2 regions of the Desulfatitalea tepidiphila genome follow, and region 1 is predicted to be linked to the other one. Evidence: predicted binding sites of a transcription regulator. Region 1 holds the regulator's gene; the other holds the start of a gene.
The links. Region 1 encodes sigma-54, which starts transcription at its own class of promoters, with help from an activator protein. Its sites were predicted from a motif close to TNTGGCACANTTTCTGCTNT; they were not measured.
Positions count from the first base shown of each region.

Region 2: glnD ([protein-PII] uridylyltransferase) is a predicted target of sigma-54. The motif match lies at 2,079-2,098, and genes of this name have one in related genera.

Region 1 is NZ_BCAG01000003.1:2,383,457-2,386,856, forward strand. Features, by position in the region: gene lptA (lipopolysaccharide transport periplasmic protein LptA) at 1-258, shown strand, start outside; gene lptB (LPS export ABC transporter ATP-binding protein) at 315-1,037, shown strand; gene rpoN (RNA polymerase factor sigma-54) at 1,039-2,475, shown strand; gene hpf (ribosome hibernation-promoting factor, HPF/YfiA family) at 2,596-3,123, shown strand; gene DFT_RS15210 (PTS sugar transporter subunit IIA) at 3,262-3,400, shown strand, end outside.
Region 2 is NZ_BCAG01000005.1:351,117-354,516, reverse strand. Features, by position in the region: gene DFT_RS19315 (P-II family nitrogen regulator) at 1-301, shown strand, start outside; gene DFT_RS19310 (ammonium transporter) at 404-1,807, shown strand; gene glnD ([protein-PII] uridylyltransferase) at 2,169-3,400, shown strand, end outside.

The DNA.
Region 1 (3,400 bases):
ATCGAGCGCATCGAAGCCGATGGCAACGTGCGTATCGTCATGGATGGTCGGGTGGCCGAAAGCGAACGCGCCATCTATCGCACCGATGAACGCACCCTGGTGTTGACCGGACAGAACGCCAAGGTGACCAGTGGACAGGATGTGATCGAAAGCAGCAAGATCACCTTTTATCGCGACAGTGGCAATGTGAAGATGGAAGGCGACCCAAAGGGCCAGGTCAAGGCCATTATTCGGTCCAATCAAAGAGGCTTGAACTGATTTGAGCGAGCTGCTATACCAACTTTCCGGCATCGACTGGGAAAGACAGGAACTTCATGGCAACCTTAGCCATTGAAAATTTAGCAAAAAGCTACAACGGCCGCCAAGTCGTCAAAACGGTCAACCTTCGGGTGTCTTCCGGAGAGGTCATCGGATTGTTGGGGCCCAATGGGGCCGGTAAAACCACGACCTTCTACATGGTGGTCGGCATGGTAAAACCGGAAGCCGGGAGAGTGCTTCTTGACGAAGAGGACATCACCGACTACCCCATGTACATGCGGGCTCGCAAGGGCGTTGGATACTTGCCACAGGAGGCATCGATCTTCCGTAAGCTGACCGTATCGGAAAATATCCTGGCCATCCTGGAGACGATGCCCATTCCCAAGCCGGAACAAAAACAAAGGACAGAGGCGCTATTGGAAGAACTGGGGATCAAACATCTGAGCCATCAAAAAGCCAGCGTCCTGTCGGGTGGTGAGCGGCGCCGGCTGGAAATCAGCCGGGCCTTGGCGACCAATCCGGATTTTATTTTGCTGGACGAGCCGTTTGCCGGTATCGATCCATTGGCCGTCATCGATATTAAAAAAATCATCGGGCACCTGAAACAGCGTAACATCGGTATCTTGATTTCGGACCACAACGTGCGCGAAACTCTGGAAGCCTGCGACCAGGCGTTCATATTAGCCAACGGAGAAGTCATCGAATCGGGAACTCCGCAAACCATCGCCAACAGCAAAATCGCCCGGCAAATCTACCTGGGTGAAGAATTCAGGTTGTAACATGGCCATTGAACTTCGACAACAACTCAAACTGACCCAGCAGCTGATCATGACCCCGCAGCTGCAGATGGCTATCAAGCTGCTGCAGCTGTCGCGTCTGGAGCTGATGGATGCCATCCGGCAGGAGTTGGAAGAAAACCCGACTCTCGAAGAGAGTCTGGAAACGGTGTCCAAGGATCAACTGGCCGGCGATGAGCAGGTCCAGGTAGAGGTCCCTGAAAAAACCCAGGAAGTCACCATCGATGAAAAAATCCCCAGCGATATCGACTGGAGCAACTATATCGATGAGTACAACTCACCCGGTCGTATCCGTTTTGAAACCGAGGACCGCGACACGCCCCAATACGAGGCGTTCATTTCCCACAAGGAATCTCTCAGCGACCATCTTTTGTGGCAACTTTTAATGGCCTCTCCGTCGGAGGAAGAAAAACGTATCGGGTCCCTGATCATCGGCAATCTGGACAAGGACGGTTACCTGCAATCCAGCACGGAAGAGCTGGCTGTTCAGGCAGGCGTGACCGCAGATGATATCGAAGAAGTACTTTTCCTATTGCAAAGCTTCGATCCCATCGGCGTGTGCGCCAGGGATCTGACCGAATGTCTTCTGCTGCAAGCCCGCGCCCTCGGCTTGAAAGACTCCCTGGTCACCCGAATCATCTCAGATCATATCAACCACCTGGAAAACAAAAACTACAAGGCCATCTGCAAGGCCTTGAAAGTCAGCATCGATGAAGTCATCGCGGCGGTCGAAGTCATCACCAACATGGAGCCCAAACCCGGCCGGGCTTTCAGCGACGATGAACCCCAATACATTACGCCAGACATCTATGTTTATAAAACCGAAGATGACTTTGCCATTGTCATCAACGATGACGGCCTGCCCAAGCTCAAGGTCAACTCGTTTTACAAGCAGGCCATCACCCGTGACAAGGACGTCGGCGGCAATGCCCGAAACTATATTCAAGACAAGCTGCGCTCCGCCGCATGGCTGATTCGCAGCATTCATCAACGCCAGAAAACGATTTACAAGGTGATGGAGAGTATTCTCAAATACCAGCGTGCTTTTTTCGACCAGGGCATCACCCACCTCAAGCCCATGGTGCTCCGTGATGTGGCCGAAGATATCGGTATGCACGAATCGACCATCAGTCGGGTGACGACCAACAAATATGCCTATACGCCGCAAGGCATATTCGAACTGAAATACTTCTTCAACAGTTCAATCAAGAGGGTCCATGGAGAAGCCATTGCATCCGCCAGCGTGATGGAAAAAATCCGCCGACTGATTGAATCCGAAAACCCCCGCAAGCCCCATTCCGACAGCAAAATGGCCGACCTTCTCAAAGCCCAGAATATTGACATCGCCCGGCGGACGGTGGCCAAATATCGCGAAATGATGGGCGTTTTGCCATCGAGCAAACGTAAAAAATATACGTAAGCAGGGCACATGAAACAGTTGCAATCCGTTCAACCATATTTAAATTTAAAATGTTAGGTCGGGTTTGGTATGCATGCATACCCATTTGCGATGACCCTTATCCACAAGGAGGCATCTTTTATGCAAACATCTGTTACCTTCAAGAATCTCGACCCCTCCGATCACATCAAAAACTACATCGTTGAAAAACTCAACCGCTTCGACAAATACCTTCACAACCCGGGTGAAGCCAACGTGGTCCTCTCCGTGGAAAAGTTCAGACACACCGCCGAGGTCAACATCACAGGCGATCGCATGACCATCAACGGCAAGGAAGAGACCGAGGACATGTACTCGGCCATCGACATGGTTCTGGACAAACTCGAAAAGCAGATCAAGAAAGGCAAACAGAAGGTAAGAGACCGCCGTTCCAACAAAGGCAAAGCCAAAACTGTCATGGGAGGAGCCGGCCCGGTGGAGAGAGAGGGAGAGAGGCGCGTCATGGTCCAGAACATCGAATACAAGCCCATGGATGTCGATGAAGCCATCATGCAAATGGACCTGGTGGAGGACTCCTTTCTCGTCTTTACCAATGCCCGATCCGATCGGGTCAATGTCCTGTACCGGCGAAAAGACGGCAACTACGGTCTCATTCAACCCAACCCCTGACAAGGAATCGTTTCTTTATTAAACCTGTTGTCCAAAACCCTTCGGGTGGATATGCGCTAACGCGCGTATCCACGCCTGCGGGGCCCGACTCATACGCGCCACGACGTCCGAGGCGAAAACGAACAGCGGTGAATCCCAATGAAGATCCTGGATGTACTGACTCCCGACACGATCTGCATCGATCTGAAAGCTAGAGACAAAAAGGGCATTCTGGATGAACTGGTCGCACCGGTCGTCGCCATGACGGGCACCAGCCACGAAGAGCTGTTAAAAGTGC
Region 2 (3,400 bases), on a different contig from region 1:
GGATGAGGTTAAAGACGCCCTGAACCGGCTGGGGGTCTCCGGTATGACCATCAGCGAAGTCAAGGGGTTCGGACGCCAGCGGGGCCATAAAGAGGTCTATCGCGGCACCGAATACCAGGTCGACTTCGTACCCAAAGTGAAAATCGAAATCGTCGTCGCAGCGGAGATGGTCGACAAGGTCGTCGCGACGATCGCCGAAAACGCCAACACCCAGAAGGTGGGCGACGGTAAGATTTTCGTCCTGCCGCTGGAGCAGGCGGTGCGGATCAGAACCGGGGAATCGGGCAAGGATGCAATTTGACCCTATTTAATGACCATCCAGAGATCTGCTCTGTTGAATCGGCAATAATTCAAAGGATGCCATTTTATTCGAAATGTGGACATATCGAAAGGAGCGGGAAAGATGAAATCAATGCGAATCATAGGACTGGGGTTGATCTTTTTGCTTGGCGGTCTGGCCGGCGCCTGGGCTGACGAGCCCACGCCGATGAGCAACAAGGAGGCTATCGATCTGGTGCAGACCCATGCCAACTACATGTGGACCCTTGTAGCGGCGTGTCTGGTGTTTTTCATGCAGGCCGGTTTCGCCATGGTCGAAACGGGGTTTACCCGGGCCAAGAACGCCATCAACATCATGATGAAGAACCTCATGGACTTCTCAATGGGCAGCATCGCTTTCTGGGCCGTCGGTTTCGGCCTGATGTTCGGCGCCACCAAAACCGGATGGTTCGGCACATCGGGGTTCTTTTTCAGTGATTTTTCACCGGATGGCGATCCGTGGGTCCTGGCCTTCTGGATGTTCCAGGTGGTTTTCGCGGCCACGGCCGCCACGATCGTCTCCGGCGCCATGGCCGAAAGGACCAAATTTGTCGGCTACCTGGTCTACAGCGCCATCGTCAGTGCCGTGATCTATCCCATCTTCGGCAGTTGGGCCTGGGGCGGTCTGTTCAATGGCGGCGGCTGGCTGGAAGGTTTGGGTTTCATCGATTTCGCCGGGTCGACGGTGGTGCACTCCGTGGGTGGCTGGGCGGCCCTGGCCGGCGCCCTCGTTCTGGGACCCCGTATGGGCAAGTACGGAAAAGACGGATCGATCAAGCCGATCATGGGGCACAGCATGACCCTGGCGGCTCTCGGCGTCTTCATCCTCTGGCTGGGCTGGTTCGGTTTCAACCCCGGCTCCACCACAACGGCGGACAAGAGCATTGCCATGATCTTCGTCAACACCAACCTGGCTGCTGCCGCCGGCTGTATCATGGCCATGTTTACCTCGTGGATCAAGTTCGGCAAACCGGAAGTGGGCATGAGTCTGAACGGCGCCCTGGCCGGATTGGTGGGTATCACGGCTGGATGTGCCAACGTATCGCCCGGCAGTTCGATCATCATCGGCGCCGTGGCCGGTGTCCTGGTGGTGCTCTCTGTGGTCTTCTTCGATCGTATCCGGGTGGATGATCCGGTGGGCGCGGTTTCGGTGCACGGTGTCTGCGGGGCCTGGGGCACGCTGGCCGCCGGCCTGTTCAACATGGGCGGCACGAGCATGGCCATCATCGGCGTGCAGTTGCTGGGTATGGCCGCCTGCTTCGTGTGGACCTTTACGTTGGCTTTCACCATGTTCAAGTTGATCGACAAAATTGTGGGGTTGCGTGTCTCCCCGGAAGAGGAGCTGGAGGGATTGGATTTGACCGAGCATGGCGGCGTGGCCTATCCTGACTTCGGCGTGGCCTCCACCCATGGCGGTATCGCCCCGTTGGGCGGTGGACCGATGACCCCCGGCGCCGTGCGGGTCGGGATTCCGGTCAACCAGGAGTAGATGGCCGGGCGGTGGCATGACCCTGACCGTTCGGATTCATGTGTGACCCATTTTCAAGGCCGGAAGGTGGCGCGGGCCCCCTCCGGCCGATTTTTTTGCCGGAAGGCCATGGGGTACCGATCGCGGGTCGGGACCCCGGGTGGAATTTGTGACAAGATTGTATTTATTATGGAATAACATCGTACAAAAATGTAAGTACCAATATGAAATAAAAAAATCGTTCTATTTTATAATCTATTTGTATATATTGGTAAAAATTCACCTTTAAATGTCTGGCACACCTGTTGCGTTTAACTCATATCTAAAGCGCCGCTGGTTGAGGTCTGGGCATGCCGCCCGACAGCCGGCCCAAAGGAACCCCATGGCAACGATACCGTTACCCGATACGAAAGCAGTCAATGAACCGACCCGGGCATTTCAAGCGCGCCGCGCGCAATTGCTCGAGACCGTGAAAACCGTCGATGCCCGGGAGTTTCTCGAATCCCTTGCCGCGGCGGTGGACGAGTACTTTCGATCCAGTTTTGCCCAGAGTGCCGTGGGGCCCCAAATGGGCATCATGACCAACCCATACGCATTGATCGCCCTGGGTGGGTACGGTCGCGGCGAACAATGCGTCTATTCGGATATCGACCTGCTTTTTCTCTTCGAGAACAAGGTGCCGGCCGAGGCTGAGGCCCTGGTGCAGGAGATCATCTATCCGCTCTGGGACATGGGCCTCGAGGTGGGGCATGCCACCCGGTCGATCAAAGAGTGCATCCAGCTGGCGCGCCAGGATCTCGAGGTGCTGACCGCGCTGCTGGACGGCCGTTTCATCTGCGGCATGTCCCCGCTGTTTCACCGCTTGATGGAACGACTGCGCCACAAGTTGATCAGCGTCAACCCGTCCAAGCTGATTACCGCGCTGGTGGAATCCAACCAGCGGCGCCACGAGCGTTTCGGCGACAGCGCCTATCTGCTTGAGCCCAATCTCAAGGAGGGACAGGGCGGTCTGCGCGACTACCACACCATGCTCTGGGTGGCCCGCATTCAGTCGGATGCGAAGTCGTCCCGGGACCTGGAGTATTACGGATACCTCTCCAACGACGAATATACCGAGCTGCAGCGCTCGCTCTCCTTCGTCTGGTCGGTGCGCAACCAGCTTCACCTGTTCATGGGGCGCAAGCTCGACCAACTTCACCTGGAGCACCAGACCCGGCTGGCCGAGGTGATGAATGTGGCCCCGGTGAACGGTCACCTGCCGGTGGAGATGTTGATGGGCGACCTTCACGGACACATGGAGTTCATCAAGCAGTGCTACCGGATGTTCATCTATGAGTTGGACCAGCGCAAGCGTCTCAAACGCAAGAACAAGGCCCTCAAGGACACGCTCGTTCCGGGTCTCAAATTCAACCGGGGGCTGCTCAACTTCGTGTCGCCCGAGGCAATTTTAAAAAATCCGCTGCTGTTGATCTACATTTTTGTCGAGAGCGCGGTGCACAAGGCCCCCTTGAGCGCTGAAGCCCGCCGTCTGATCAAGGAGTTCGGCCACATGGTCGATGAACCCGGGTTCCGGCATTCCCCTGAAGTGGTGGAGGCGTTCGAACGGGTGCTGGC